Regions from separate parts of the Gordonia sp. KTR9 genome, predicted to be linked through region 1. Evidence: predicted binding sites of a transcription regulator. Region 1 holds the regulator's gene; the other holds the start of a gene.
What was found. Region 1 encodes HspR, which represses chaperone genes until heat shock. Its sites were predicted from a motif close to ANNTGAGTNNNNNNNACTCANNT; they were not measured.

Region 1 (15,770 bases):
CAGATAGTCGGTGAGGCCGGCCGGGTGCCCGAGGGTCGAACTGAACACCTCCGGCACCACGAGGCACATCGCGCCGAGCGCGGACAGCACGAACAGTGCCGCGTAGAGGGCTGCGACACCGAGGGCCACCGTGATCACGGTGACGATGTTGAACAGCGCCACCTGTTCTCGCGTCTGTCGAGAGCTGCCGCGTTCCCAGAGGTCGGCACCGATGATCAGCGTCGCGGTGATGGCGATGATGGATCCGAGCGCGACACCGGTGAGTCGAATCCCGCCGAAAGTGTCTGCGAGCAGCCAGATGTCGGCTGTCACCAGCGCGAAGACCCCGGCCGCGATCGCTCCGGTGAGCGCGCGGGTGAGGCCGAGTGCGAGACGCCACGGGCGGTTGGCCCGCACCATGCCGGTGAGCAGGCGCAGGTTGCCCGTCAGGACGCGCGCGGTGAAGGCGGTGCCCTCGTCGTCGACGTCGGTCCCGAGCTGACGGACACGGTGACGCAACGCCGATCGCGCCGGCGACTTCTGGTGTTCGCGAAGGTCGTCGGCGTCGGCGCCGAGGAGTTGCCCGACGAGTCCGGTGATGATCGCGCGGGTCCGCTGTCGCACGCCGGTCGCGCCGAGCGCGGGCACCGAGAGGACCGCGACGCCGTGCACGGCGTTGGCATGCGCCACGACCGGGCGTTTGCCGACGTGCAGCGGAAGGTCGGTCAGGTGGACCACGAGGTCCCATTCACGTTCGAGCAGTAGGTCTCTCGTGGCATCGACGATCTCGGCGTCGCCGGCCGGCGGCTGCACGAGTCCGGCCTCGACGAGTTCGATCTGCCATCGGGCGCCCGGGAACGTCGTCTGGACGTGTTCGGTCAGGCCGTCATCGACGAGTTTGCGCGCGAGACCGATGGCCTGGCCGGGCGCCCCGACGATGCCGAGGACGACGACGGGCTGAGCCGGCGAGTCGGCGGAGGAGTCCATCTGCGGCCGGGGTTCAGGCGAACCGGGCCGCCAGCGCCCGGAGTGTGCCCTCGATCCCCTTGCCGTTCTTCTTGTCGTAGCCGAGGAGTTCCATGACCTTCGGCACCCGGAGTGTCGAGTAGTCGAACGTCTCGGTGACGGCGGTGGTGGTCGGCGAGGTCGATTCGAGCTCCCACCGCCAGCGGTGGCCCATCGGATGCTGCCACTCGACGACCCGGTCGGGTTCGAAGTCGGTGACGGTCGAGGTGATCTTGTACGGCACACCGAACTGCTTCATCCCGACGCTGAAACGCGCGCCGCGGGTCAATGTCTCGGGCCCGCTGACGGGGGTGTCGCGCACCGTGCCGGAGCCGTCGAGTTCGGGATGGCGATGGGGGTTCGACACGAGCGCGAACACATCGGCGGCCGGGGCGTTCACCACCACCCGACGCGAGACCTTGTGGGGACCGGAGTCGACGGTGGTGACGGGTTCAGAAGCCATGCGGTCAACGTTACGCACGTCGACCGGCTCGCGTCGAAAACTGCGCCCGGGCGCCACGACGCCGGACCCGATCGGATGTCGGGCCCGGCGAGGGGTGTGATGAGTCAGTCGGTGGTGCGCTTACGTCGCGGCTGCCATACGACCAGGGCGTTGGTGCGCGGCACCGGGACGAGTTCGCCACCGCGGCGGGTCCGCGACGCCTGCACCTCGTCAGTGAGCTCGCGAACGCGGTGCTGGAGAGCCTCCACCTGATTGCTCAGGTCGATGATGCGCTTGATGCCCGCGAGGTTGACGCCCTCCTCCTGCGAGAGACGCTGGATCTCCCGCAGGAGTTCGACGTCTCGGGACGAGTAGCGGCGCCCGCCGCCACTCGTCCGCTGCGGGGTGACCAGCCCCAGACGGTCATAGGTCCGCAGGGTCTGCGCGTGCATGCCGGCGAGTTCGGCGGCGACCGAGATCAGAAAGGTCGCGCCGTCGGCGTCGAAGTTCTTCTGACCGGCCATCACTCATCGCCCCCAGTCCGCCCGCGGGTCGAAACCGCTTGCCCGCTCGGCCTGATCGTAGGCGCGCATCGCCTCGACCGCGGCCTCGTCGAGTTTGTTCGGCACCGCGACCTTCACGGTGACGAGCAGGTCGCCCGCACCGCCGGACCGCTTGGGCACACCGCGACCACGCACCCGCAGGGTGCGGCCGTCGGTGGTGTTCGGCGGGATCTTCACCCCGACCGAGCCCTCGAGCGTCGGGACCGAGACAGTCGCTCCGAGAACGAGTTCGGAGATCCGAACCGGCAACTGCACCCGAAGGTCGTTGCCGCTGCGGGTGAACTGCTTGTGCGGGGTCACGTGCACGACGACGTACAGGTCACCCGATGGGGCCCCACGCCGCCCGGCCTCGCCCTGTCCGGCGAGCCGGATGCGTTGTCCGTCCTCGACGCCGGCAGGAATCCGCACGTTGATGGTGCGTGCGCGGACCTTCACGCCGCTTCCGTCGCAGTCGGTGCACGGATCGTCGATCCGCGAACCGGTGCCCTGGCAGTCCTGGCAGGGCTCACTGAAACCGAACGCGCCCTGGTTGCGGCTCACGAAGCCCGAACCGTTGCAGTTCGCGCACACACGCGGACTCGTTCCGGGCTTGGCGCCCGAACCGTGGCAGGTGGTGCAGGGGGACGGGCTGGTCACCCGCAGGGGGACGGTCGTGCCGAGCGCGGCATCGGAGAACGAGAGCGTCGTCTCGGTCTCGAGGTCTTTGCCGCGACGCGGACGGCTCGCCGTCGAAGTACGTTGCGTTCCGCCGCCGCGGTTGAACAGTCCGTCGAAGATGTCGCCGAAACCGCCCCCGCCGCCGCCGCCGGTCTGCGCCCCGCCGAACAGATCGCCGAGGTCGAAGTCGTTACCGCCGGTGGTGTAGGTGGTTCCGCCGCCGGGGAATCCGCCCGGGAAGCCGTTGCCGCCGCCGCGGAATCGTCCGCCGGCGAACATGGCGCGTGTCTCGTCGTATTCCTTGCGCTTCTCGGAGTCGCCGAGCACGCTGTGGGCTTCGGACACCCGCTTGAAGCGCTCCTCGGCCGCGGTGTCACCCGGATTGGCATCCGGATGCAGCTCGCGCGCGAGCTTGCGATAGGCCTTCTTGATCTCTTCAGCCGAAGCGTCAGAAGCAACGCCCAGGTCCTTGTAGAAGTCGTGTTCTAACCACTCACGTTGTGGTGCCACCAGACGTCACCTCCTTTGAGTTCTGTTGTCTGGATGAATGTCTTGCGAAGAACCTGAGGTGCGAGGTTCGCGGTCTGCGCTCCTCGCACCTCAGGGATCGGTGTTCGCTCTATTGTGCACCGGTCTGGTCACCCGCGGGAGCGGGATCGGTGACCGTCACCATCGCGGTGCGGATCACCTTCTCGCCCAGGCGGTAGCCGCATCGGTACACCGATCCGATCACCGGATGTGCTCCGGTGCCGTCGTGCTGCACGGCTTCGTGGAGTTCGGGATCGAACTCGTCACCCGACGCACCGAAGGCCACGAGACCTTCGGCGGCCAGCACACCGGCCAGCTTGTCGGCGACCGAACGCAGCGGCCCGCTGTCGAGATCGCCGTGCTCGCGGGCACGGTCGAGGTCGTCGATGACCGGCAGCAGCTTGTCGATCAGGATCTGCTTGCCGTAGGCGACCGAGCCCTGCTTCTCCTCGGCGGCACGCCGTCGGAAGTTGGCGAACTGGGCGCGTTCACGCTGGAGGTCGGCCGTCAGTTCGGCGACGCGTGCATCCGGTTCGTCGGGTGCGGCGTCGGCCTGCTCCTCGCCGACCTGTGACTCGTCGACGACCGGTCCGGCGTCGGCCGGGCCGGGTCCGGCGGCCGGCTCGTCGCGCACCTCACCCGTTTCCGGGTCGATGCGACGACGGTCGGTCACCGTCACCGGCTCCTCGCCGGACCCATTCGTCGAATGGGATCCTGCGGTCACTTGTTCTCCTTGGTGTCAGCGTCGTCGACGACCTCGGCGTCGACGACGTCGGGATCGCTGTCGGCGCCGGCAGCCTCACCGTTGGGGGACTCTGCCGCGGCGTTGGCGTAGATCGCCTGGCCGAGGGCCTGCGACTCCTCCGACAGCTTCTCGATCGCGGTCTTGATCGCGGCGGTGTCGGTGCCCTTCAACGCTTCCTGCGCGTTGGAGACGGCTGCCTCGACCTTCTCCTTGACCTCCGCCGGGACCTTGTCCTCGTTCTCCTTGAGGAACTTCTCGGTCTGGTGGACGAGCGACTCCGCCTGGTTGCGGGTCTCGGCCTCCTCGCGGCGCTTGCGGTCCTCGTCGGCGTGGGCCTCCGCGTCCTTGATCATGCGGTCGATCTCGTCCTTGCTCAGGCCGGAACCGTCCTGGATGCGGATGGAGTTCTCCTTGCCGGTGCCCTTGTCCTTCGCGGTGACGTGCACGATGCCGTTGGCGTCGATGTCGAAGGTCACCTCGATCTGCGGGACACCCTGCGGTGCCGGGGCGATGCCGCCGAGCTCGAAGCTGCCCAGCAGCTTGTTGTGCGAGGCGATCTCGCGCTCACCCTGATAGACCTGGATCTGCACCGACGGCTGGTTGTCCTCGGCCGTGGTGTAGGTCTCCGACCGCTTGGTCGGGATCGTGGTGTTGCGCTCGATCAGCTTGTGCATCACGCCGCCCTTGGTCTCGATGCCGAGGGAGAGCGGGGTGACGTCGAGCAGCAGCACGTCCTTGACCTCACCGCGGAGCACACCGGCCTGCAGTGCGGCGCCGACGGCGACGACCTCGTCCGGGTTGACGCCCTTGTTGGGCTCGCGGCCACCGGTCAGTTCCTTCACCAGGTCGGTGACGGCGGGCATACGGGTCGAACCACCGACGAGCACGACATGGTCGATGTCGCCGACGGAGATGCCCGCATCCTTGATGACGGCCTGGAACGGTGCGCGGGTGCGCTCCAGCAGATCAGAGGTGATCTTCTGGAACTCGCTGCGCGAGAGCTGCTCGTCGAGGAACAGCGGGTTCTTGTCGGCGTCGACGGTGATGTAGGGCAGGTTGATCGAGGTGCTCTGCGAGCTCGAGAGCTCGATCTTGGCCTTCTCGGCGGCCTCACGCAGACGCTGCAGGGCCATCTTGTCCTTGGTCAGGTCGATGCCGTTCTGGCTCTTGAACTTCTCCACGAGCCAGTCGACGACGCGCTGATCCCAGTCGTCACCACCGAGGTGGTTGTCACCGGAGGTCGCGCGGACCTCGACGACGCCGTCGCCGATCTCGAGCAGCGAGACGTCGAAGGTACCGCCACCGAGGTCGAAGACCAGGATGGTCTGTTCCTTCTCGCCCTTGTCGAGGCCGTAGGCCAGGGCGGCCGCGGTCGGCTCGTTGACGATGCGGAGCACGTTGAGGCCGGCGATCTGGCCGGCTTCCTTGGTGGCCTGACGCTGGGAGTCGTTGAAGTACGCGGGCACCGTGATGACGGCGTCGGTGACGTCCTCACCCAGGTACGACTCGGCGTCGCGCTTGAGCTTCATGAGCGTGCGCGCGCTGATCTCCTGCGGGGTGTACTTCTTGTCGTCGATCTCGACGGTCCAGTCGCCTTCGCCCATGTGGCGCTTGACGGAGCGGATGGTGCGGTCGACGTTGGTGACCGCCTGATTCTTCGCGGGCTGACCGACCAGCACCTCGCCGTTACGCGCGAACGCGACCACCGACGGTGTGGTCCGCGCGCCTTCGGCGTTGGCGATGACGGCGGCCTCGCCGCCTTCGAGCACGGCGACCACCGAGTTGGTGGTACCGAGGTCGATTCCAACAGCACGAGACATGTTTGGCTTCCTCCTAGTTTGTGGGTGTGCACCCGAGTCCTTGTCCCGAGGTCTCGCGACCGCGGGGATGTCGTGGCGAAACTCTGCGGGACCGGACTTCAGTGCGTCCGACTCATGTCCTACTGAAAAAGCGGGTCCGAGTCAAACCTACTTGAGTCCACATCGCTCAGGTTTCTCGAAGTGTGTAACGGGCCTCGTCGGCGGATTGTTCCCGGGTCGTCGAAAAAAGTTGAGCAGGTATGGCTCAAGCTCGTCATCCGCAGGTCGGGCGATGACGGCTCATGAGGAATACCGAGCGATCGAACTGGGAGAGGCGTCGGCGCTGTTGTCGACGAGAAACAGGTACGGCCCCAGCGACTGCCAGAAGGCGGTGGCGGTAGGCGCTGTCAATCCCCAGACCTGCTCGCCTGTCTCGACGTCATATGCACTCAATTTCGACAGGTCTGGCTGGTGATCGGATTCCGTCTCGCCCAGGAAGAGCATTCTGGTTCCGTCGAAGCCGAAGAGGTCCTGCCTGGACCCGATGGACGCTTGGCCTCGTCGATCACCGGTCTGTGCATCCAACACCGTCCACGTCTCGTTCTCCTGCGGAGCACCAACTCCGAAGTCGCTGTCCACTGGGGCCACCGCGTATCTCTCATCGAGAAGTTGCAGCGAGGACCGCGACCTGTCGGTTTCCCAACGCACGGTCTGATCTGCAATCGACCCGATCCCGACCGCGGCCCCTGACGACAGGGCGAGTTCGTCGCCGTCGACCAACATGACCGGATCGAGGCTCCCGCGAGCGACGCGCCAGCCCGACAGTTCGCCGGTTCTCGCACCACTGGCGTCGAAGAACTCGACGCGGGAATCCGCTGTGAGTGAGCCCGAGCTCGTCGCGAACCCGAACGGGTGCAGGACCATGCTGTCCGGGATCGGGTCGGACTCATCGTCGGTGCGACGCAGCGCGGAGTACACAGCCTTCCCGGTGTCCAACCGGTAGACAGTGAAACCGCCGTGCGATCGGTCATTCACGGCGAACAGGTTGCCGGCGTCGGAAACGACCGATTCTCCGTGATTGACGGGCGGTTTGACCGACCAGCTCTCACGGCCGCGCGAGTCGAACATGGTGATTGTCTTCTGCCGGTCAGGAGGGTCTGTCACTCGCTCCCAACGAAGTTCGAGATGCTGTGCCTCGCTTTCGGAGATCTCCCCTGGGATGGCGATGTTCTCGGTTCCGTCCGTCTCCACGAGGAAGCCGTCACCGGCACGCTTGATGGTCGACCAGCCAGGGGCTCGGATGGTCGCGGTGGTGTCGTCCTCACCGGTGCGCGGGTCGATGAAAGACACCCTGGTGGCGACCGCATCCCCGTCGCGGACTTGCCGAGTGCAGGCCGGCCGTCCGTCGCGACTGATCGAACATTCGCTGTCCCATCCGGTCCTCGGCGTGTTCCACAGCGGCTGCCCGGTGTCGGGGTCCAGTGCCAGAAGAGCTCTTCTCTTGCCCAACGCGATCGGGGTGGCGACGACGATCACAGCGTCTTCGCCGGCTGCAGTCACACGCACATACGCATCGCGGAACTCGCTGCCGAACAGCGACGCCGCATCCACCTTCCATCGAACACCGGGCTGGGTGGGCAACGGTTCCAGGGTCCGGACCTGGGCGGGATGTTCGGTCTCTTCCCTGCCGTTCAGCACCGTCACGACCCCGAACACCAGAACCGCGGTCGCCAGCATGGCGAACAACACCAGAGCCTCGCGACGACCACGATCTGCCATGGGCATCAGTCAATCATTCTGTGCGCGAGGCGAGACCATCCCACGCCTGCGCCGCGATGCCGGCACGGGCCGAGGTCGGCGGCTGCCGCGTACGGCCTCGCGATCGCGGCGGTACACAGCCAGGGCAACGCGTCAGCTCCGCACGCTCAGGTTGCCGCCGACACCGCGTCTCACCAGCCAATCCGTACTGTGCCCACGTTCGCGGTGGCGGCACACATGTAGTAGGAATCGGCGTACGACCACCCTGGGACGGTCGCGCGCAGGCACGACCAGCCATTCACGGTCAGGGCCAGGTCTTGTCCATGCGCCCGGGATATCGAGTCAAAGTACCTCTGAGTCACCGTCATTGCCTCCACGCAGTCGACCTGTCCGCTCAGGACAACAACTGGCAGTTCGTCGGCAGTTGCGGACACCCAACCGCAATGTACGCCCGGTTGCCCGATGGCGGGGCCTCTCGGTGGAGTCGCCGCGGAAGATGTCCCGGTCGCCGGGGCACGCGACGACCATGGCGCCACGCCGGTTCCGTCCAGGCCGTATTCGACGACCGGGTCGTCGGTCGCAGCCCCGTTCTCCCCGATCAGCCCGCACGAAGCGAGCCCGAGCACCACTATCCCCGCGAGCATGGTGGCTGCGGCCATGGCGGCTCGCTGTCGAGAGAACATGCGGGACAGCGTATCGTCGCCCCTTCTCGGTGCTGTTGCCAAGCGGCGGAGGCCCTCGATACGCGTATGACGTTGTGACCGGATTCCGGGCACAACGTCATACGGATGTGAGGCTGGTGATCGAGACCGGACGGGAGTTGGTGGAGGTGCTGCTCGACCGCACCACCGGGTGAGCCGGGCATTCCGCACCCTCCCGCTGAACATCAGCGCTACCGTCGATACATCCCTTCGACGCGGAGGTGGTGATGGCCGAGCACACATCGGGCGACGAGCGATGGGTGTCATGGCGGGTGGCACCCGAATCGGGCTTCGTCGTCGACGATCCGACCGGGCGCGGAGAGGTCGAGATCGCGCAGACCGATGAACGACAGTTTCTCGTGCGCAACGCATTCCGGTTCGACGATCCCGCTGTCGAGGAGTACCTCGTCGGACAGCTGATCGATCGGGGCACAACTGAGCCGCAGGCACGACGAGCCGTCGACACAGCCCGCACGTTCGTCCCCCGCGACGACAACCCGACCGACCTCGCCTCGATCCCCCGGTTTCTGCGCTGGTTCGAAAACCCTTATGGCAGACACTCACTCGCCGCACTCATCCACGATGAACTCATCACGGGCACCGTCAACTCCGGCGCACTCGGAAGCGACACGCTGTCCGATCGCTTCTTCCGCGAGATGATGCGAACGTCGGGCGTTCCGTGGCTCAAACGGTGGATCATGTGGTCGGCGGTGGCGCTCCGCACGCGGTGGGTCGCCGGCGGATGGCGACGCCTCAGTGTGATCGTCTGGCTGCTGCTGAGCGTTGTCGGCATCTCGGCGGCTGTCGGTTCGACTGGGGCACTGCTCTTCGGCTGGCCGTGGCCGACGTCGTCACCGGCGGTCTCGCTCGCGCTCTCACTGCTGATGATCTTCGTCGCCGCACCGCTGTGGGGACGACAGTGGGCGGCGAGTCTCGTTGCGGCCGTTGCCGCATTGTGGCTCCTGCCCGCCGCGATCGTGGCGTACTTCGCCTATGCGCTGTACCTGTTGTCGGAGAAAGCCGCCCGCACCGTCGGACTCATGTAGCGGATGGCGGAGCATTCTTGTCGGTGGTCGGGTTTACCTTGGAAGCATTCAGTCGGACCGGTCGATTCGATCGGGTTGCAGCGTCTTGGGGGGCACTGTGGGGGCGTGGACGGATCTACCGGGCGAGTTCCTCGCCGGGGTCGATGCTGCCTGCCCGTCGGATGCCGACACGGTCTCACACATGCAACGCCTGGGTGCTGTCCGGGCTGGGGAGTCGTATCTGGCGTGGTGTCGCTATCAGACGATCCTGGTGCTGTGCGACCGATTGTTGACCCCGACCGGTTCCAGTTATGTCTCTGATGGATTCGGCGACATCGTCGCCCGGGTGGCCCGCGAAGCGGGCATCTCCCGCTACCGTGCGGCGGCGCTGGTCGACGACGCGCTGTGTCTTCGTGATCGGCTACCGCGGGTGTTGGAGACGTTGCGCGACGGGATCATCGCCGCGCACCAGATCCGGGAGATCATCTCCCGAACCCACCTGGTGTCCGACGATCACCATCTCGATCCCGACGACCCCGACAGTCGCCGGATCATCGAGGTGCTCGATGAATCGATCGCCGACTTGCTACGTGGTCGGGGCGGGTCGTGGTCGACGTCGGGTCTGCGCGACATGATCGACCGTCTGGTCTTCGGCCACGATGCCGACGCGGTCCGCGAACGGCGCCGCGAAGCGCTGGACAACCGTGGCGTGTGGACCGAGAACCGTGGCGACGGCACCGCCGAGATCACCGCGGTCATGGCCGCCGAGAACGTTCGGGCCTGCCAGGCGTCGGTGCGCGCTTGCCGCATCGGTGTGTGAGCGGGATGGGCGCACCCTGGGTCAACGTAAGTCCGATGCCATGTGCGCGTTGCTCACCCGATCGGTGTTCGCCTGCGCGTGTGGGGAATCCGACTGCACCGCAACACCTCCTGACCCGACCGCCGCGGCGGCGGGCACCGAGATCGTGATCCACGTCGTGACCGACGCCGACACGCTGGCCGGTGGGTCCGGGCCCGGATGGGTCGACGGACACGGGGTGATCTGCGACGAGCACGTGCGTGACCTCGCCGCCCGGCACGACGCCACCCTGGCCCCGGTCACCCCGGTACGCACACCACCCGGCCGGGTCGTCGCCGCAGACGATGCGAGCACGCGGACCGCGAACGCCGCCGCACCACGGCCGGACGCCGCCAGTGTGATCGTGTTCCCGGGTGCGTTGCCGGGTGATCCGTATCGGCCGACCACAGCGTGTGCGGAGTTCGTGCGGGTGCGCGACGGTTACTGCACCGAACCGGGGTGCACGCGGTCGGCGTTCACCGCCGATGTCGATCACGTCGCCGAGTACGACCACGCCCGGCCAGCGCGTGGCGGCGCGACGTCGAGTGAGAACCTCAACGCGAAATGCCGTGCCGGGCATCTCCACAAAACCCACGGTGACTGGACCGACGTGCAGTATCGCGACGAGCAGGGCCGGCTGGTCACCGAATTCGTGACGCCGGAAGGTTTCGTGATCCCCGGCGAGGCCGAAACCCTCGAAGACCTCTTCCCCAACCTGCGTCGCATCCGATTCGAACAAGCCGCGAAAGCCCCACCGAACCCGCGGGTCATCGTGCCCGACCGGCACGGCCGACAACCACGCACGATCACCGAACGAACCGCCGCGAAACACGCGAAGCGGCGAGAAGAACGTGCCCGCAACCAGGCACAGCGCGAAGCGAATCGACATGCCCGGTCGGAGGCGGCCCACCATCGAGCGACCAACCACGACGACGACCCACCGCCGTTCTGACGGACGACAACACAACGGCGGGCGCGTGGACGATCCACGCACCCGCCGGGGTGTCATCGTTCGAGCACCGTCAGGCCGCGGTCCACTGCGCGTCGGAAGCGGCTTCCAATGCCTGCGCGACGATCTCCGCCACGTCCGCCATGGGGCGGACGTCGAGGGCGTCGAGCACCTCGGCCGGCACGTCGTCGAGGTCGGGTTCGTTGCGTTGCGGGATGAAGATGGTCTTCAGCCCGTTGCGTTGTGCGGCAAGCAGTTTCTGCTTGACCCCGCCGATCGGCAGGACGCGCCCGTTCAGCGTGACCTCGCCGGTCATACCGACATCGCTGCGAACCTGGCGTCCCGTGGCCATCGACACCAGCGCGGTGACCATGGTGACGCCGGCACTCGGACCGTCCTTCGGCACCGCTCCGGCCGGAACGTGCACGTGGATGGTCTTGTCGAGCGCCTTCGGGTCGACGCCGAGTTGTTCGGCGTGTGCCCGCACGTACGACAGGGCGATCTGTGCGGACTCCTTCATCACGTCTCCGAGCTGGCCGGTCAGCTTCAGACCCGGCTCACCCTCGGTGGCGTTCACCTCGATGAACAGGACGTCGCCACCCATTCCCGTGACCGCGAGACCCGTTGCGACACCGGGGACCGCCGTGCGCTCCGCCGATTCCGGCGTGAAGCGCGGACGGCCGAGGTAGTCACGCAGCTCGGGCTCGTCGATGGTGACGGGCGCCGTCGCGGTCCCCTGTGCGAGGTTGGTCGCCGCTTTGCGGAGCGCCTTGGCCAGCAACCGTTCGAACTGTCGCACACCGGGTTCACGGGTGTAGTTGGCCGCGATCTCGCGCAACGCCGCATCCGTGACGGTCACCTCGTCGGGCGTCAGGGCCGCACGCTCGGCCTGCCGGGGCAGCAGGTAGTCGCGGGCGATGGCGACCTTGTCGTCCTCGGTGTAACCGTCGAGCGTGACGAGTTCCATGCGGTCGAGCAGGGCCGACGGGATGTTCTCGATGACATTGGCGGTCGCCAGGAACAGGACGTCGGACAGGTCGAGATCGAGATCGAGGTAGTGATCCCGGAAGGTGTGGTTCTGCGCGGGGTCGAGGACCTCGAGCAGCGCGGCGGCCGGGTCGCCCCGGTAGTCCGACCCCACCTTGTCGATCTCGTCCAGCAGCACAACGGGATTCATCGATCCCGCCTCGCCGATGGCCCGCACGATCCGGCCGGGCAGCGCGCCGACGTAGGTGCGGCGGTGACCACGGATCTCCGACTCGTCGCGCACACCGCCCAGGGCGACACGCACGAACTTGCGGCCGAGCGCCCGGGCGACGCTCTCACCGAGCGACGTCTTGCCGACGCCGGGTGGGCCGGCGAGCACCATGACAGCGCCGGACCCGCGTCCGCCGACGACCTGCAGGCCGCGTTCGGCGCGACGGGCACGCACCGCCAGGTACTCGACGATGCGGTCCTTCACGTCATCGAGGCCGTGGTGGTCGGCGTCGAGGATCTCGCGAGCGCCCTTGACGTCGGTGGAATCCTCGGTGCGGGTGTTCCACGGCAGGTCGAGCACGGTGTCGAGCCAGGTGCGGATCCATCCGGTCTCCGGCGACTGGTCGCTGGCGCGTTCGAGCTTGCCCACCTCACGGAGCGCGGCTTCGCGCACCTTCTCCGGCAGGTCGGCCTCTTCGACGCGGCCGCGGTAGTCGTCGGCTCCTTCGGGCTCGTCCTCGCCGAGTTCCTTCCGGATCGCGGCGAGCTGCTGACGCAACAGGAATTCCTTCTGCTGCTTGTCCATGCCCGCCCGGACGTCCTCGGCGATCTTCTCGGTCACCTCGGACTCGGCCAGGTGATCGCCGGTCCATTCGATGAGCCGGCGCAACCGCTCGGCGGTCACCGGCGTCTCGAGCAGCTCGCGCTTCTGTTCGTCGGACAGCCACGCCGCATAGCCCGATGTGTCGGCGAGATCCGACGGCTCGGACATCTTGTTGACGGCGTCGATGAGCTGCCATGCCTCGCGGCGCTGCAGCATCGCCAGCACGAGCTTCTTGTACTCGCCGGCGAGTTCACGGTCTTCGTCGGTGGCGTCTACGGCGTCGACCTCGGTCACCTCGACCCACAGCGCGGCACCGTGGCCGGGTGTTCCGGTGCCGATCTGTGCCCGCTGTTCACCCTTGACGACAGCGGCGAGGCCGCCGCCCGGGATGCGTCCGACCTGGACGATCGAGGCGATCACACCATAGGTGGGATACCGGTCGTCCAGACGCGGCGCGACCAGCAGTTTTCCGGTCTCGCTCGCCCGTGCGGCGTCGACCGTGGCCTGGGCCGCATCGTCGAGCGGGATGGGCACGACCATGCCGGGCAGCAGGACGACGTCGGCGACGAAGAGAACCGGTAGTGAATATGTCTTCGACATGAAACCTCCAGAGTTAAGTCTGACCGACTCAACCCAGGTGGCAGGAATCTTGTTCCCGAGCGATTTATGCCAGGAGCGAACGGGGCGCGGGCACCCACGCGAACCCGTCCGGATCGGTCAGTTCCACGGCGTCGCCGCCGATCACCAGCCGATGGGAACCCGAACCGCCCGCGGGAACACCCGCATCCTTGGCCGCGGCCTTGCGTCCGTACAGCGCGAGCTTGATCGAGCCGGGTCCGCTCTCGAACTCCACGTACTTCCGGCCGAAGCTCTTGGCCACGGCGAATCCGTGGCTCACGTAAAACTGTTTGGTGGCCGCGACGTCGTCGACGCCGAGCAGCAGGACCAGATCGTCGACCTTACGTTCCGGCGCGCCGGTCGGCTTCTTCGACGATGTGGCGACCTTCCAGATCGTGCCGTCGGGCGCCTGGACCACGCCGCCATATCCCCAGAAGGACTTCTTGGCCGGTTTGAGGACGGTGGCGCCGGCGTCGATCGCCGGTTGGAGGAAGGAGTCGGCGACCGTCGGATCGGCGACGACGAGCGAGACCACGAAGCCGCGGAAGCCCGTCGTCGGTGAATCTCCCGCGCGAAGGCGCAACCGGTCACCGAGTCCGAAAGCCTTGTCGTAGAACGTCTGTGCCGCCGCAATGTCGGAGACTTCGAGTGTGAGTGCGTTGATGTTCGTCATGCTTCGACGCTAAGACGTCGAGCCGCCCGGACGCTTCTCGATTCCTGACCGGTCGCGAACCTCAGGTGAGTTCGACCGCGGCCCGGGCGGCGACCACGACGATCTGGGCGATCACCAACACCGCGACGGCGACGAGGAACGCCGCGGTGGTGACCACGACGCCGGCCGCACCTCGCACTACGTCGGACATCGAGTGCAGCCACGGGACGGAAAGTCGGTGCGGCTGTGCGGTGTCGAGTGTCATGGGCGGTCCTCTGCGAGCAACGAGCAACCCCGGTCGGAGTGGCCGGGGTCACAACATGCAATCACAGGTGGGTACTTCTGTGCCAGAAAATCCCCAAGACCCGCGACGACGCGAAGTCACCGATGCCGGCCGTCCGAAACCTCTTCCGCCACGAAGTGCGGTAGAACCGAACCCACCCCCATCGAGGAGCCTGCATGTCGATCGTCACGCCGACCACCACTCGTCAGCCGCTGGGCCGGGCCATTGCGCGGATCGCCCTGGGAGCCGTACTGGCGATCGCCGGCGTCGGCCATCTCACCGTCCAGCGCGAAGAATTCCAGGCGCAGGTGCCCGACTGGGTGCCGTTCAGCAAGGACTTCGTGGTGCTGGCTTCCGGCGGGGTCGAGATCGCTCTGGGCGCCGCGCTCATCGCGCTGCCCCGTCACCGCAAGGTGGTGTCGTGGATCGTGGCCGCGTTCTTCGTCGTCATCTTCCCCGGCAACATCAACCAGTACGTCGAGCACATCGACGCCTTCGGCCTCGACACCGACGAGAAGCGACTGACGCGACTGTTCTTCCAGCCCGTCCTCGTGCTCTGGGCCATCGCGGCCGGTACCGGCGAACGTCGCGACTAACCCGCCCGGGTCGCCGCATCCTGGCAGGCGGTGTCCATGCCCGCCCGCACCTGGGGCCGCACGTCGGTGCTCGACCGGATCGTGCACGCCGCGACGAGCCCGCCGACCGCACAGAACACCGCGCAGATGTACATCGCCATGCGGAAACCGTCACCGAGCGGATCCCCGTGCCCCGCATCGATCCCGGCCACGGCCGGCAGTACGGCCACCGCCAGCAGACCCGCGAGTCGCGCCACCGCATTGTTCACGCCCGACGCGGTTCCGGCGAGTTCGTCGTCGACGGCGGCGAGTGCCGCCGAGGTGAGGGGCGCGACGGTCACCGTCATCCCGAGCCCGAACAGCAACACTCCCGGCAGGACGGCATCCACGTATCCCGAGCCGGGCTCGACCCGGGACATCAGCGCGAACCCGCCGGCCGCGATGAGCGGGCCGACCGTCATCGGCAGCCGAGGCCCGGTGCGCTGCGCGAGTCTGCCGACCAGCGGCGACCCGAACAGCATGATGAACGTGCTCGGGAACATCGCCGCGCCGGCCTCCAACGCCGAGTAGCCGAGACTCTGCTGCAGTTGCAGCGCCAGCAGGAACAGCGCACCACCGAGCGCCGCATAGACGAGGAGCGTCGTCAGGTTGGCGCCGGTGAACTGCGACGAGCGGAACAGTCCGAGCGGCAGGAGCGGCGCCGCGACCCGTGACTCGATCACCACGAAACCCACGAGCGACACGACACCGGTCACCCCGGCGGCGAGGGTTGCGCCGCTCCACCCGGTCGACGGCCCCTCGATCAGCGCATAGATCACGCCGGCGAGACCGACGGTCATCGCGATCGCGCCC
Region 2 (15,770 bases), 150 kb from region 1:
AGATTGCCCTCGGCGTCGCGATAGGACTCCCAGTAGTCGACGCGGTGGACCGCGCGGACGAGATCATCGGCGAAGACCAGCACGGGCAGGTCGGGCACGGTCCGGTGCGGCCCCGCACGCCAGGCGCTGCGGGAATGTTCGTAGATGACCTCGGCGGTCGCGTCGCTGCGAGCCGATGCGTCGACCTTCACCAGCACGCACGGGTCCGGCAGCGGCGGCGACACCGGCGCCGCGTATCGCAGGACGAGCTCCTCGATGCGCCAGGGCCCGGGTGCATCCGGCGCGGCCGGTAGGTCCGATGCGGCCAGGGCGGCGACGTCGAGCCCGGAGCGCCTCAGCGAAAGAGCATGCAGTTCAGCCGAATCGGCGCTGCCGATGCCGTAGCGCAGTAACCAGTGCTCGACGCCGAACCCATCGGCATCGATGTCGCGGATGCGTTCGGCGATCGCGTCCGCGACCGCGGCCGGGTCGTCATCACCGACGACGTCGGCCGGATCGGGCACGACCCCCGCCAGCGCGGCAGCCGAGTAGCGGTGCACGCGGTCGCCGCGGCCCGCGCCGACATAAAACAAGGATGCGTCGCGCGGATCGATCAGGGCGTACGCGTACACCCCGAGGGCCGACCGAGCCTCGTGCGGAACCGGCTTCGGGGGACCGGGCGGCGGGACCGCGACCGGCCGCAACAGGGCGAGCACCTCGTCGACGACCGACGGCCGGACGCCCAGCCCGCCACCGGTGACCCCGCCGAAGACGACCTCACCGGCTCGCTCCCGGTCGACGAACCGCCGGCCGGCGAAACGGTCGACGGCGCGCACGACGTCGGCGACCTCGGCACGTCGCGCCGCCGCACCGCGCGATGCCGTCCGCTCGTCGTCTGGATCGAGCATCTCCGCGAAGGCCGACGACGAGAGGAAGGCCTCGAGGGCCGTCCGGGGCAGCTCGACCGCATCCATCCTGCGTACCGCCATGGTCGCATGATGCCAGCACTTGACCTGGAACACCGGCAAGCCTTAATGTACTTTTGTACATGTACATACGTACATTATCGCCGAGAGGACAGTCATGACGGAGGCCACGGCCCGCCGCCGCCGAGATCCCGAGGAACGCCGTCGGACGATCATCGAGGCCGCCGCCACCCTGATCACCGAGGTCGGCTCGGACGGTCTCACACACCGACTCGTCGCCCGACGTGCCGGCGTGCCACTCGGTTCGACGACGCAGTACTTCGCCACGCTCGACGATCTGCGCGAGGCAGCGCTCGGCCGCCTGGCCGATGACATCGACTCCGGACTTGCCGAGGTCGCGGAGACACTCGACGAACACGGGCCCTCGGCCGCGGTCTTCGCCGAGGCGCTCCACGAGTACATGTCCGACGAACGGCTGATCCGCGCCGACCTCGCACTCGTGTCGGCTGCGGTGATCGATCCCTCGCTGCGTCCGCTCGCGGTCCGCTGGCCCGACGGACTGGTCGAGATGCTGGCGCCCCGCGTCGGTCACACGGCCGCCCGCGCGATCGCCGCCTACACCGACGGGGTGGCGATGCACGCACTCCTCTACGGGACACCGCTGTCCATCGACGACCTGACCGCCGCCCTGACGGCCCTGACCGGGCTGACTTCGCCGACCGACGAGAACCGGAGCCGATGATGACGCAACACCCGTCGACGACCAGCTCGTCGAAAGGCACCGCACCGGGCCTGTCCTTCCGGCGCCGATGGGCGTCGGCCGCTGTGCTGTCGGCCAGTCTGCTGGTGATCACGGTCGACCTGACGATCCTCAACGTCGCGCTGCCTGATCTGGCCGCCGACCTGCGCCCGACCGCCGATCAGCAGCTGTGGATCATCGACGCCTACTCCCTCGTCCTGGCCGGGCTGCTGCTCTCTATGAGTTCGCTGGCCGACCGGTGGGGCCGAAAGCGAATGCTGGTCACCGGCTTCGCGGTGTTCGGCGGCGCCTCGGCACTGGTCCTGCTGGCCGATTCGCCCGGCGCGGTGATCGCGGTGCGGGTGCTGCTGGGCGTGGGCGGCGCGATGATCATGCCGACCACGTTGTCGTTGCTGCGCAGCATCTTCACCGACCCCGCCGAGCGCGCCACCGCCCTCGGGCTGTGGGCCGCGGTGTCGGGTCTCGGCGCGGCAGTCGGCCCGATCGTCGGCGGTGTTCTCCTCGAGTACTTCTCGTGGCGGGCCGCGTTCCTGGTCAACGTCCCGCTGATGGTCGTCGCGATCGTCGCCGCCCTGGTGATCCTGCCCGAGTCCAAGCACCCGCAACCAGGCCGGTGGGACGCCGTCGGTGCCCTGATGTCGATCGCCGGCATGGTCGCACTGGTCTGGGCGATCAAGCGGTTCGCCAAAGAAGAGAGCCTCCTCGCGCCGGCCGCCTGGCTGGCCCTCCTCGGCGCGGTCCTCATCCTGACCCTGTTCGTGCGGCGCTGCCGGCGTCGCACGGAACCACTGCTCGACATCTCCCTGTTCCGCAGCCGCCCGTTCAGCGCGGGAGTCCTCGCCGCGCTCGGCTCGATGTTCGGACTCGCCGCGGCACTGCTGCTGCTGGCCCAATGGCTCCAGCTGGTCGAGGGACACTCCCCGATCGCGGCCGGTGTCCGCTTGCTGCCGGTGGCGGGGGCGGCGATGGTCTCCTCGATGATCGCCGCCCCGCTGTCCCGCATGATCGGCGCGCGCGCCGTCGTGGCCGGCGGCATCGGCATCGCCGGTGTCGGCATGGCGCTGATGTCCGTCGGTTCCGACGGGCTCGGCTACGGCACGGTCGCCGTCGCCCAGGTGCTCGTCGGATCCGGTATCGGCTCGCTGGCGATCGCGTCGGCGATGATCATGGCCGGCACCCCGGATGCCAAGGCGGGCAATGCGGCCGCGCTGGAGGAGACCGCCTATGACCTCGGCAACGTGCTCGGCGTCGCCATCCTCGGCAGCGTCGCCTCGATCCTGTACCGGTCCACGCTGACGACCGACCCGATCCCCGGCGTTCCCGCCGAGGTGACCGACGCAGCCGCCGAATCCCTCGGCGCCGCCATGGGTCTCGCCGAGTCGGCCGGCGCCCCGGGTCTCGCCGAGCGGGCGGCGACGGCGTTCACCGACGCCATGCAGGAGACGAGCCTGATCGGCGGACTCACACTCATCGTCGTCGCCGTGGCCGTTTTCACGCTCGTGCCTCGCGGCACGGATGTCACGGCCGCGCAGCACTGAGTGCCACTCAGGCGGTGGCCACTTGACGTCACCGGTCGGACGGAGGCTCCGGCACCATCAGCTCGAACATGCGTCGGAGACAGTCACCGAGCTCCAGATCGTCACGCTCGAGCCACATCTCGTGTGCGGCAGATGATCCCGCGATGACTGCATATGCAACCGCGGTCGGGTACGCGTCGTCGTCACGGCCGGCCGAGTGCGTCCGGACGAGATCGGCGATGACCGTCCGCCATTGCCGATAGACGACGTTCGCCTGCGCCTGCACCGCGGGGACCGTGAGGATGAGCTGCGCCCGATGGCGCGCCCACCGCGCTTCGGCCCGGCCGTGATCGACTGAGGCGATGAACGCCTCGGTCACGATCAGGTGGGGAGGGGCGTCGGTGGCCGCCGCGGCGACGAGTTGGCGGAAGTGATCGAGTTCGGCCGCCGACTCGACCCACACGACGTCGGCTTTGGTCGGAAAGTAGCGAAAGAAGGTCCGGCGGCTGACCCCCGCCGCGTCGGCGATGTCGCCCACACTCGTCTTCTCGAAGCCTCGCTCGAGGAACAGTTCCTGAGCTCGGGCGGCGAGTTCATGTGCGCTGGTCGTCGCGGGACGGCCACCCCGGTCGGCGCGCGCCTCCGAGGACCGTGCGGTTTCCATGCCCGCCATCGTGTCACCCCTACCCGACCGCACCCACCTGACATCGAAAAGATTGTTTCGCCACCGTTATGGCACGCCGTGACATATCGTCGTCGGGGAGACGTGCATCACTGGTCGCACGTCATGTCGAAGGGATCACCATGGGCAAGCTGGAGGGCAAAGTCGCCTTCATCACCGGAGCAGCGCGCGGTCAGGGACGCAGTCACGCGGTTCGCCTGGCGCAGGAGGGCGCCGACATCATCGCGGTCGACATCTCCCAGCAGGTCGACACCGTCCCCTACGACACCGCCCGGCCGGGCGACCTCGAGGAGACCGTGCGTCAAGTGGAGGCACTCGACCGCCGGATCGTCGCCTCCGAAGCCGACGTTCGCGACCTGCCGGCGCTGCAGAAGGCCGCCGACGACGGCATGGCACAACTGGGGCGTATCGACATCGTCCTCGCCAACGCCGGTATCAGCGCCATGTCACCTGCGCTGGAGATGGAGGAGGAGATGTGGCAGACCATGATCGACATCAACCTCACCGGCGTGTGGAAGACCGTGCGCGCCGCGGCACCACACATCGTCGCGGGCGGGCGCGGCGGCTCGATCGTCCTGACGAGTTCCTTGGCCGCGCTGATCGCCTACGAGAACATCGCCCACTACACCGCCGCGAAGGCCGGGCTGGTCGGAATGATGCAGGTTCTCGCCAAAGAGCTTGGGCCACAGAGCATCCGGGTCAACACCGTCCACCCGACGACGGTGGCGACCGACATGATCCTCAATGACGCCACCTACCAGCTCTTCCGACCCGACCTCGAAAGCCCGAAGCTGTCCGACTTCGAAGAGGCCGCCCGAGAGATGAACCGGCTGCCGGTCTCGATGGTCGAACCGGTCGACATCTCGAACGCCATCCTCTACCTCGTCTCCGACGACGGCCGCTATGTCACCGGGACCACCCATGTCGTCGACGCCGGCGGACGACTTTAGAAGAGGCACCGACATGGGACTACTCGACGGCAAGACCGTACTCATCACCGGCGGAGCGCGCGGCCAGGGTCGCGCGCACGCGCTCACCTCCGCCCGCGAGGGTGCGGACGTGATCCTGCTCGACATCACCCGGCAGCTCGACTCCGTCGACTACCCACTGGCGACAGCCGATGACATGGCCGAGACCGTGCGCCAGGTCGAGGCGCTCGACCGGCGGGCACTCACCTTCGACGCCGACGTCCGGGACCAGACCCAACTCGACGACGCGGTCGCTGCGGGGATCGCCGAAATCGGGAAGATCGACGTTCTCATCGCCAACGCCGGCATCTGGACCCGCGCACCGTTCTGGGAGATGTCCGAGCAGATGTGGTCGGACATGATGGACGTCAACCTCACCGGGGTGTGGAAATCTGCCAAAGCGGTTGCGCCGCACATGATCGAGCGACAGAGCGGGTCGATCGTCATCACCTCGTCGGTCAACGGACTCGAACCGGGGATGAACTACGCGCACTATGTCGCCACGAAGCACGGCGTGATCGGGCTGATGAAGAACATCGCACTCGAACTCGCGCCGCACGGAATCCGGTGTAATTCGATCAATCCGGGCGCCATCCGCACTCCGATGACCGATCAGCAGGGCGCGTGGGACATGTTCGCCGGCCACGAGGGCGGTACTCCTGAGGACCTGATCGAAGGCGGATACCATTTCCACGCCCTCAAGGGACACTCGTTCATGCCACCCGAGGTCATCGCGAACACAGCGCTGTACCTGAACTCGGATCTGGCAGCGTCCGTCACCGGCGTGACGATCCCGGTGGATGCCGGTCACCTGCTCCTCACCGGAGTCAATCAGGAGCCGGTCAGATGACCGCACTTCGGACGCTGGAGACCCACGGCCTCGCGGCGATCCGGGCCCGGATCGCCGCCGAGGTCGTCGGCCGCGATCGCGAGCTCGATCTGGTTCTGGCCGCGGTCGCCGCCGGCCGGGACCTGATCCTGGAAGGCCCGCCGGGCACGTCCAAGAGCACGCTGCTGCGATCGATCACCGCCGACTGGGGCATTCCGCTCGTACTGGTGGAGGGCAATGCCGACCTGACCCCCGGTCGCCTCGTGGGTCACCACAACCCGGCACGGGTTCTGCGGGAGGACTATTCGCCCGACAACTTCGTCGACGGCCCACTGATCGAGGCCATGCGCGCCGGCGGGTTCCTCTACGTCGAGGAATTCAATCGGGCACCCGAGGACACCATCGACACCTTGCTCACCGCGATGGCCGAGCGCACCATCACCGTCCCACGCGTCGGCACCATCACCGCACAGCCGAGTTTCCGCATCGTTGCGTCGATGAACCCCTTCGACAACGTCGGGACGACACGCCTGTCGACCTCGGTCTACGACCGGATGTGCCGGCTGGTCGTCGACTACCAGGACGATGCGGCCGAACGGGATATCGTCTCGCGCAGGACGGGTTTGACGTCGAGGCGGGTGGTCGCAGACGCCGTGGGCGTCACCCGCGACACCCGCCGGAACGACGCCGTCCGACAGGGCAGCAGCGTACGCGGAGCCATCGACACCGCACTGCTCGCACATCAGCTGTGCGAGATGCGCGGCATCACCATTCCGGCCGACGACGCGATCGCACCGCCGCGCGACCTGCCGTCCGACTACACCGCGACCTTCCTCGACGCCATGCAGGTCGCCCTGTCCGGCCGAATCCACCTCGACGACACCGTGTTCACGACTGCCGAGCAGGTGCTCGCCGAGATCTGGCAGAACCACTTCCTGCTGGCGCCGGCGGCGGCTGAGCCGGGTTGAAGAGAGGTCGAGGCCGATTCACCCCTCCGGCGTGATTCGGTCACCGCACGGGCCCGTCGCCGGAAACCCCTGCGGCGCAAACCCAAACAGCTGTCGGAGAACCCCGTGCTGCTCGAATCCTCCGGTGGTGGCGGAGCCCTCTCCGAGGTGGGACATCGCCGAAGGACGCGAGACGCACCGTCGGGCTCGACGCGAGGAATCGGCACGGTCACCGACGACGCAGGTGCCCGTGACGACGAATCCGCCGCGACACAACCGGACCCGATCGCGCGCGAGCGAGCCGTACAGCTCGCGAGGCGCCTCCGTCTCGCGCGTCCGGTGGACACACTGAAGGCACGTCGCGGCGCCAACGGAACCCTCACCACCCAGCGGTGGCGTGGCGGCTCCGACGAACTCGACCTCGACGCGACACTCGAAGCACTCATCGGCAACCCGATCCCCGAGGACGACGACATCCGCGTGCGCGAGCGGGTCCGGCGCCGGCGCTCGATCGTGCTCGCGGTCGACGTGTCCGGCTCGACCCGTGGCGAACAGGTCCGCACCGCGGCAGCGACTGCCGGCGCTCTCGCCGGTGAACTCGGGCGTGACGATCTCGCCGTCATCGCCTTCTGGTCCGACGCCGCGCTCATCGTCCCCCTCGGCCGGCCGGTGACCACCGAGCGTCTCGTCGACGAACTCCTCGCCCTGCCCGCGCAGGGCCTGACCAATGTGGCCTTCCCACTTCAGACCGCCCTCGAACAGCTTTCCGGTGTACCGTCCGCCGATGCCCGCGTGATCCTGTTGAGCGACTGCGTCCACAACGCCGGACCCGATCCCCGGGACGTGGCCGGACGGCTCCCCCGCCTCGACGTGCTACTCGACACCTCGGGTGAACACGACACCGAACTCGCCCAGGACCTGGCGCTCATCGGCCACGGGCGATGCCGGCCGATACGGGACCACCACGACGTCGTACGAGCCCTGCAGGCGATCTTCGTCTGAGCGGTGGCGCGGTGGCCGCCTGTCGGTCAGATCGCAGCGTGAGTCGCGAGAGAACACTCCCGCCCGAGCCCTCTACCACACGGCACCGACAAGTTGAGGCTGCCGAATAGCGTTGCACAACACGGTGTTTGGGCTTGCCATGCGTCGACATTGATGTACACTTGAACGATATTCGAACCGCACACGGGGGGGTGACGGTCATGTTCGATTCCCAACGAGACGTCGGCACCGACGTGCCATCCCCTCGTGCGGTCGCGTTGCTCGCCGATCTCCACCGCGTGCTCGACGAGCTGCAGTCGGTGGATCTGTCGCCGTGCACCGATGCCGAACTCATCGACGTCGCAGTCGATACCGAACGCGCCATCGCACGACTGACAGTCGCCGGTGACCGGCAGATCGACCAGGCCGAGGCCCGCGACCTCCCCCGCAAGACCGGCTGCCGAACCCTCATGCAGTTCATGACCCACCGGCTGCGAGTGTCGAATCCGATGCGTCGCCGTAAGCAGATGGACGCCACCACCAACCGGACCAGCCTCGGCGGCGACGTCCTGCCACCCGAACACCCCTGCCTGGCTGAGGCTTTCACTCAAGGCACGGTCGGCACCGCGCACGTGCAGGCCACACTGGATGTCCTCGACCGCATCCCGACAGCCGTCGACCACGACGTGAGGGTCGCCGCCGAACGACAGATGGCCGAGATCGCCGAAGCCCACACCCCCGCCGACATCACCCAACTCGGCTCGCGGCTCCTCGCGCATCTCGACCCCGACGGCACCCTGGCCGACGACACCGACCAGAAACGACGCCGCAACCTGTGGATCGGCCGGCAGCGCGCCGACGGTACCGCCAAGATCTCTGGCACACTGACCCCCGAACTCGTCGCCCGTATGACGATGATGTTCGCGGTCTGGGGCAAACCCGGACTCAACAACCCCGACGACCCTCATTCGCCCCGCGGGCCGGCCGGCACCGCCGACCCCGAAGCCGTGGCCACCGCAGCCGATCGTGACGGCCGCACCCTCGCCCAGATCAACCACGACGCTCTCGATGCCGCACTCACCGCGGGCTTCGCCGACGGCACGCTCGGCACGACACACCGCGGCCTGCCCGTGCAACTGATCATCAAAGCCGACCTCGGCGACCTCGTCCGCGAAGCCGGACTCGCCACGACCGCCACCGGAACCCTGCTGCCCATCCCAGACGTCATCGCACTCGCCGCCGACACGCAACCATGGCTGGCGATCTTCAAAGACGCCACCACCGTTCCGCTGTACTTCGGGCGCGGAAAACGTTTCGCCACGCGGAACCAGCGGCTCGTGTCCTTCGCCCGCCCCGACGGCGAGGTGTGCTCGGCACCGGGATGCGACCAACCGGCCACCCACGTCGACATGCACCACGCACAACGGGACTGGGCCGACGGTGGCCTCACCGACATCGACGACCTCGCACCCGCATGCCCACGACACAACCGCATGGTCGGTGACCAGCCCGGCCAGTACACCACCCGCATCGAACGCTCCGGACCCGACGAAGGCCGCTGCGCCTGGAAACTCAACGCCGAACCCGGCGCCCCACCCAACCCCGAACACATCAACCGCCGACCCGACATACCCCGGCGGTTCGCAGAACATCTGAACACCGTGCGCGACGAGATCCACGGACCGACCACCCGGCCCGGCGATCAAGCTCGCCCGGAGAAGCCACACCACCACGACCCGCGCCGCTCATGGTTGAAGACCAGCCACGTCATCGACGTCCGACCGCCACGAACCGGCCCACTCCCACCCCGGCCTTCCCTCGTCGAAGCGCACCTGATGACGCTCCTGGCCACCCACTGAACCGCGCCCCCACATCGACGATCACCCACCGACGACAAAGGGACCCATCCCGAAGGATGGGTCCCTTGTCTTGCGATGAACTCTGTCGAGCTGAACTCAGCCGAGTACCAACGACTCGCCATCGGCACTGACGTTGACCGGCACCACGTCACCGTCGCGGATGTCTCCGGCGAGCAGTTGCCTGGCGAGCTGGTCACCGATGGCCTGCTGCACCAGCCGGCGCAGCGGACGGGCACCGTACAGCGGGTCGAATCCCCGTGCGCCCAGCCATTCCTTGGCCTTGGTCGACACCTCGAGGTCGAGGCGGCGCTGCGCGAGCCGCTTCTTGAGCTGGCCGAGCTGAATGTCGACGATCGACACCAGTTCCTCCGGGCTCAGGGCGTCGAAGATCACGACGTCGTCGAGACGGTTGATGAACTCGGGCTTGAACGCCGAGCGCACGGCCATCATGACGTGGTCCTTGTCGCCGCCCGCGCCGAGGTTGGAGGTCAGGATCAGGATGGTGTTGCGGAAGTCCACCGTCCGGCCCTGCCCGTCGGTCAAGCGACCTTCGTCCAGCACCTGCAGCAGCACGTCGAAGACGTCCGGATGGGCCTTCTCGATCTCGTCGAACAGGACCACCGTGTACGGACGACGCCGCACCGCCTCGGTCAGCTGACCACCGGCCTCGTACCCGACATAGCCGGGCGGTGCGCCGACGAGCCTAGCCACGCTGTGCTTCTCGCCGTACTCGCTCATGTCGATACGGACCATGGCCCGCTCGTCGTCGAACAGGAACTCGGCGAGCGCCTTGGCGAGCTCGGTCTTGCCGACGCCGGTCGGGCCCAGGAACATGAACGAGCCGAGTGGCCGGTTCGGGTCGGCGACGCCCGCGCGTGCACGACGCACCGCGTCGGACACCGCCTGCACCGCGTCCTTCTGGCCGATGACCCGGTGTCCCAGTTCCTCTTCCATACGCAGCAGCTTGGCGGTCTCGCCCTCGAGCATGCGTCCGGCCGGGATTCCGGTCCACGCCGACACGACCTGCGCCACGTCGTCGGGGCCGACCTCCTCCTGCAGCATCACGTCCTGCGAGGGATCGGTGCCGGTCTTCTCGATCGCGGCCTCGAGTTCCTTCTCCAGGCCGGGGATCTTGCCGTACCGCAGTTCGGCTGCGCGCCCGAGGTCACCGTCACGCTCGGCCCGATCGGCCTCGCCGCGAAGCCGTTCCAGCTCCTCCTTGAGGTCGCGAACCGCGTCGATCGCGGTCTTCTCCGACTGCCACCGGGCGGAGAGCTCGTTGAGCTTCTCCTTCTGGTCGGCCAGTTCGGCGCGCAGCTTCTCGAGCCGGTCCTTCGACGCCGCGTCGGTCTCCTTCTGCAAGGCGACCTCCTCGACCTCGAGCCGACGGACGATCCGCTCGACCTCGTCGATCTCGACGGGGCGCGAGTCGATCTCCATCCGCAACCGCGACGCGGCCTCGTCGACGAGGTCGATGGCCTTGTCGGGCAGGAACCGCGACGTGATGTAGCGATCGGAAAGCGTTGCGGCGGCGACCAATGCGGAGTCGGTGATGCGCACACCATGGTGCACCTCGTACCGGTCCTTGAGGCCGCGGAGGATGCCGATGGCATCTTCGACCGACGGCTCGCCGACGTACACCTGCTGGAACCGACGCTCGAGTGCGGCATCCTTCTCGATGTACTTGCGGTACTCCTCGAGGGTCGTGGCACCGACCAGCCGCAGCTCACCACGGGCGAGCATCGGCTTGATCATGTTGCCCGCGTCCATCGCGGAATCGCCTGTCGCACCGGCGCCGACGATCGTGTGCAGCTCGTCGATGAAGGTGATGACCTGGCCGGCCGATCCCTTGATCTCGTCGAGTACGGCCTTGAGTCGTTCCTCGAACTCACCGCGGTACTTGGCACCGGCGACCATCGAACCCATGTCGAGGGAGATGACGGTCTTGCCGCGCAACGACTCCGGCACGTCGCCGGCGACGATACGCTGGGCGAGTCCTTCGACGATGGCGGTCTTGCCGACACCGGGTTCACCGATCAGGACCGGGTTGTTCTTGGTCCGACGGCTGAGGACCTGCACGACGCGCCGGATCTCGGTGTCGCGGCCGATGACCGGGTCGAGCTTGCCCTCGCGGGCCGCCGCGGTCAGGTCGGTCGAATACTTCTCGAGAGCCTGGTATGTCGATTCGGGGTCCTCGGAGGTGACCCGCGCACTGCCGCGCACGGCGACGAACGCCTCGCGCAGAGCCTGCGGAGTCGCACCGAGGTTGTGCAGCAGTTTGGCGACATCGGAATCACCGGTCGCCAGACCGACGACGACGTGCTCGGTCGAGACGTACTCGTCGTCGAGCTCGCCGGCCAGTTGCTGGGCAGCGGTGACGGCCGCGATCGATTCGCGGGATAGTTGAGGCGTCGAGCTGGCGCCGGATACCGTCGGCATGCGATCGACCAGAGCCTGGGCCTGCGCACGAACGCTCGACGGGTCCACGCCCACTGCCTTGAGCAGCGGCGACGCGATGCCGTCGGACTGATCGAGCAGTGCCACGAGGATGTGGGCCGGTCGCACGTCGGGGTTGCCAGCACTGGCCGCCGCCTGCACAGCAGAGCTCAATGCTTGCTGCGTCTTGGTGGTGGGGGTGAAGCTGTCCACTCGCGTGCACCTTTCTCTTTAGTCCAACAGGCTCAAGTATGAGCCCTACGAGGTCTGTAACGCCACTAGAGTTGAGTGCATTCCGCTCAGGTCTACTGGATTTGTGATCTAGAACACTATCCGTGCCGCCGCGTCGTCGACCGGCAGTATTGAATGCATGACCGCAGACAGCTCCGCCCGGGAGACCGCGACACAGTCCGACGCCCCTGCCGCCACGGACGCGGCAGTGATCTTCGTTCTCTTCGGATCGACCGGCGACCTCGCCAAGCGGATGGTCCTGCCCTCGCTGTTCGAACTCCACCGTCGAGGCCTGCTCCCGGACGGATGGCAGCTCATCGGCAACGGCCGGGGCGACCGCACTGACGACGAGTTCCGGCAGCACGTGAAGGACGCGATCGAGGAATTCGGTTCGGACGCGTCGGTGTCCTCGGACGAATGGGCCTCGTTCGCCGAGACCATCCGATTCGCCGGCGGCGGGTTCACCGCCGAGGATCCCGGCCGCCTGCTGGAGGTGATCGACGACGCCCGGGACGCCGTCGGCGGCACAGCCCAGCTGGTCCACTATCTCGCCCTCCCGCCGACCACCTTCGTCGACTACACGAAAGCGATCGCCGCGCACGGTCTCGCGAAGAACTCGCGCGTCGTCTACGAGAAGCCGTTCGGTACGTCACCCGACGGATTCCGGACCCTCGACGAGGCGGTCCACGAATCCCTCGACGAAGACCAGATCTACCGGATCGACCATTTCCTGGGGAAGGAGAGCACCCAGAACCTGCACGTGCTGCGTTTCGCCAACGGCCTGTTCGCCGGGGTGTGGAACCGCGAGCACGTGGAGGAGGTCCAGATCGACGTCCCGGAAACCCTCGACATCGCCGACCGCGCCGCGTTCTACGACGCCACCGGGGCATTCCTGGACATGATCGTCACGCACCTGTTCCAGGTGGCGGCCGAGGTCGCGATGGAACCTCCGGTCTCGCTCGGCGCCGAGGACCTGCTCGGCGCCCGGGAGTCGGTCATCGCCGCCTTCCGGCCGCTCGACCCCGCCGAGGTGGTCTTCGGTCAATACGAGGGCTACCGCGACACCGAGGGCATCCCCGACGACTCCACCACCGAGACGTTCGCGGCGGTGCGCCTGTGGGTCGACACCGACCGCTGGCACGGTGTCCCGTTCCTGCTCCGTACCGGCAAGATGCTCGACCACAGCGCGCAACGCCTCAGCCTGGTCTTCCGCGCGCCCGCCGACGGTCCGCTGACCGACACTCCGACCGACGGCACCGTGCTGACCTTCGACCTGGCCGGCGACGGTGCCATCGACCTCGCCGTCACGATCAAGGAACCGGGTTCGGGGACCGACCTCTCCGTCGCGCACATGACCGAGAAGCTCGACGAGGTGGCCGACGGATTGTCACCTTATGCACGACTGATCGTCGATGTGCTGCGCGGTGACCGGTCGCTGTTCACCCGGCCCGACGGCCTCGCACATGTCTGGGAGGTCGCGGCACCGGTGCTGACGAATCCGCCTGCACCGCAACCATATGCGGCAGGGTCGACCGGCCCCGCGGCCGCCGACGACCTGTGCGGCGGGTCCGGCTGGATCTGAGGAAGAGGGTCAGATCGGGGGCACCTGCATCAGTCACCCAGCTGCCGATCGAGGTTGATGGCCGCGCTGATCAGCGCGAGGTGGGTGAACGCCTGCGGCATGTTGCCCAGTTGTTCACCGGTCAGACCCACCTGCTCGGCGTACAGGCCGAGGTGGTTGGCGTGGGTGAACATCTTCTCGAGCGCGAGACGCGCGTCGCCCAGACGGCCGGTCCGGGTGAGCGCCTCGACGTACCAGAACGAGCACAGCGAGAAGGTGCCCTCGGCTCCGTCGATGCCGTCGTGCCCGCCGTCGGTGTCGTACCGGAACACCAGGGAGTCGCTCACCAATTCTTCCTCGATCCGCTGGAGAGTGCGGACGAACCGATCGTCGGTGGGCGACAACAACTTCACGGCGGGGATCAGCAACAGTGCCGCGTCCAGGCGGTCGGAATCGAGGGTCTGGACGAACGCTCCCACCTCGTCGTTCCAACCCCGCTCCATGATCTGTACGAAGATGTCGTCGCGGGCCTTCATCCAACCGGCGACGTCACCGGGCAGTCCGCGCTGACGGCTCATCCGGATCATCCGCTCCAGCGCCACCCACGACATCACGCGCGAGTAGACGTAGTCCTGCGGCTTGCTGCGCACCTCCCAGATGCTCTGGTCCGGGCGGTCCCAGTTGTCGACGAGCCAGCCGGCCACCGTGCACAGATGTGTCCACGATCCATAGGAGATGCCCGGTCCGTACTTGTTGTACAGGTACACCGAGTCGATGAGTTCGCCGTAGATGTCGAGCTGGAGCTGGTCGGCGGCGGCGTTCCCGATCAGCACCGGCGAGGTCTGCCGGTAACCCTCCCAATGATCGAGCTCGGTCTCGGCCGGTGGCGGGTCGCCGTCGAGCGTGTACATCAATCGCAGCGGCCCCAGATCTCCCGACACGTCAGCGCCGTCGTCGAATCGGCAGGTCAGCCAGTCCATGAATGCGCTCGCCTCGTCGGTGAACCCCAGCCGCAACAGCGCGTAGAGCGTGAACGCCGCGTCGCGGATCCACACATAGCGGTAGTCCCAATTCCTTTCGCCGCCGATCTCTTCGGGAAGTGCGGCGGTGACCGCGGACACGACCGCCCCGGACGGCTCATGCGTCAGCAGTTTGAGTGTGAGCGCCGACCGATGCACCATCTCCCGCCATCGGCCGGTGTAGGAGGACCGAGAGACCCAGTCCTGCCAGAACGCGACGGTCGCGGCGACGACCGCGGGAGAACTGTCGTGGTCGAGTAGTTCCGTCCCGATGGGGTCGGGAGCGAGGACGAACGTGACGCATTCGCCGGTCTCGACGGTGAAGTCCGCCAGCGCATCCCGGTCGTCGACCGTGTCGACGCGGACGGTCGAGACGAGATGCAGCACCAGGTCGTCGGTCTCGAAGCGAACCCGGGATTCGTCCTCGACGACGAGGGTATGCTCCGCACGGCCGTAGTCGAACCGCGGCGCGACCGTCACGCGGAACCGGACGGAACCCCGCACACAGGAGATCCGACGGATGATCCGCGTTCGGTGGTCGGGATCGTGTGGTCTGGCGATCGGCATCAGGTCCTGCACCTCGGCGACTCCGTCCTCGCTCAGGAAGCGGGTGACGAGCACGTTGGAGTCGGGCAGGTAGAACTGCCGGGTGGTGACGTCACCGTCCACCGGTTCCACCGTCCATGCGCCGCCCCGGTGCGCATCGAGCAACGAGCCGAACACGCTCGGCGAGTCGAACCGCGGACAGCAGAACCAGTCGATCCGCCCGTCGACTCCCACGACGGCCGCGGTGCGGAGGTCTCCGATGACACCGTGGTCGGCGATCGGCAGGTAGTCGCCCGTGGAGTCGGCAGTCGTCGCGCCGTCGCAGCGGGAAGTCGGGGTGGCGTCCTCGCCGGATTCGGTCGCGGTGCTCATGGCCGCCATTCGGCGCGTGACTCGTCCCGGATGGGCCGTCACCCCCTCGAACGGGCCTCCGGGCGGCAGTCATCTCTATACCGGTGCCCGGCGGGCGTGAAGCGAGCATGTTCGCCAATCCGCCGACCCCGAACACGCCGATATCGGACACTCGGTG

Region 2: clpB (ATP-dependent chaperone ClpB) is a predicted target of HspR. The motif match lies at 12,167-12,189, and genes of this name have one in related genera.

What each region holds. Positions count from the first base shown of each region.
Region 1 covers NC_018581.1:4,789,982-4,805,751, forward strand. Annotated here, with positions in the region: gene KTR9_RS22125 (hypothetical protein) at 1-966, opposite strand, end outside; gene KTR9_RS22130 (SRPBCC family protein) at 980-1,447, opposite strand; gene KTR9_RS22135 (heat shock protein transcriptional repressor HspR) at 1,552-1,950, opposite strand; gene dnaJ (molecular chaperone DnaJ) at 1,954-3,156, opposite strand; gene grpE (nucleotide exchange factor GrpE) at 3,266-3,898, opposite strand; gene dnaK (molecular chaperone DnaK) at 3,895-5,739, opposite strand; gene KTR9_RS22155 (PQQ-binding-like beta-propeller repeat protein) at 6,019-7,497, opposite strand; gene KTR9_RS27640 (hypothetical protein) at 7,668-8,135, opposite strand; gene KTR9_RS22165 (DUF1353 domain-containing protein) at 8,405-9,223, shown strand; partial or broken gene KTR9_RS22170 (DUF222 domain-containing protein) at 9,321-10,992, shown strand; gene lon (endopeptidase La) at 11,063-13,390, opposite strand; gene KTR9_RS22180 (glyoxalase) at 13,455-14,081, opposite strand; gene KTR9_RS22185 (hypothetical protein) at 14,143-14,325, opposite strand; gene KTR9_RS22190 (DoxX family protein) at 14,520-14,939, shown strand; gene KTR9_RS22195 (DHA2 family efflux MFS transporter permease subunit) at 14,936-15,770, opposite strand, start outside.
Region 2 covers NC_018581.1:4,636,278-4,652,047, forward strand. Annotated here, with positions in the region: gene KTR9_RS21445 (hypothetical protein) at 1-953, opposite strand, end outside; gene KTR9_RS21450 (TetR/AcrR family transcriptional regulator) at 1,063-1,647, shown strand; gene KTR9_RS21455 (MFS transporter) at 1,647-3,203, shown strand; gene KTR9_RS21460 (acyl-CoA-like ligand-binding transcription factor) at 3,232-3,855, opposite strand; gene KTR9_RS21465 (mycofactocin-coupled SDR family oxidoreductase) at 3,987-4,814, shown strand; gene KTR9_RS21470 (mycofactocin-coupled SDR family oxidoreductase) at 4,828-5,682, shown strand; gene KTR9_RS21475 (AAA family ATPase) at 5,679-6,629, shown strand; gene KTR9_RS21480 (vWA domain-containing protein) at 6,735-7,610, shown strand; gene KTR9_RS21485 (HNH endonuclease signature motif containing protein) at 7,811-9,448, shown strand; gene clpB (ATP-dependent chaperone ClpB) at 9,545-12,097, opposite strand; gene KTR9_RS21495 (glucose-6-phosphate dehydrogenase) at 12,255-13,697, shown strand; gene KTR9_RS21500 (glycoside hydrolase family 15 protein) at 13,727-15,622, opposite strand.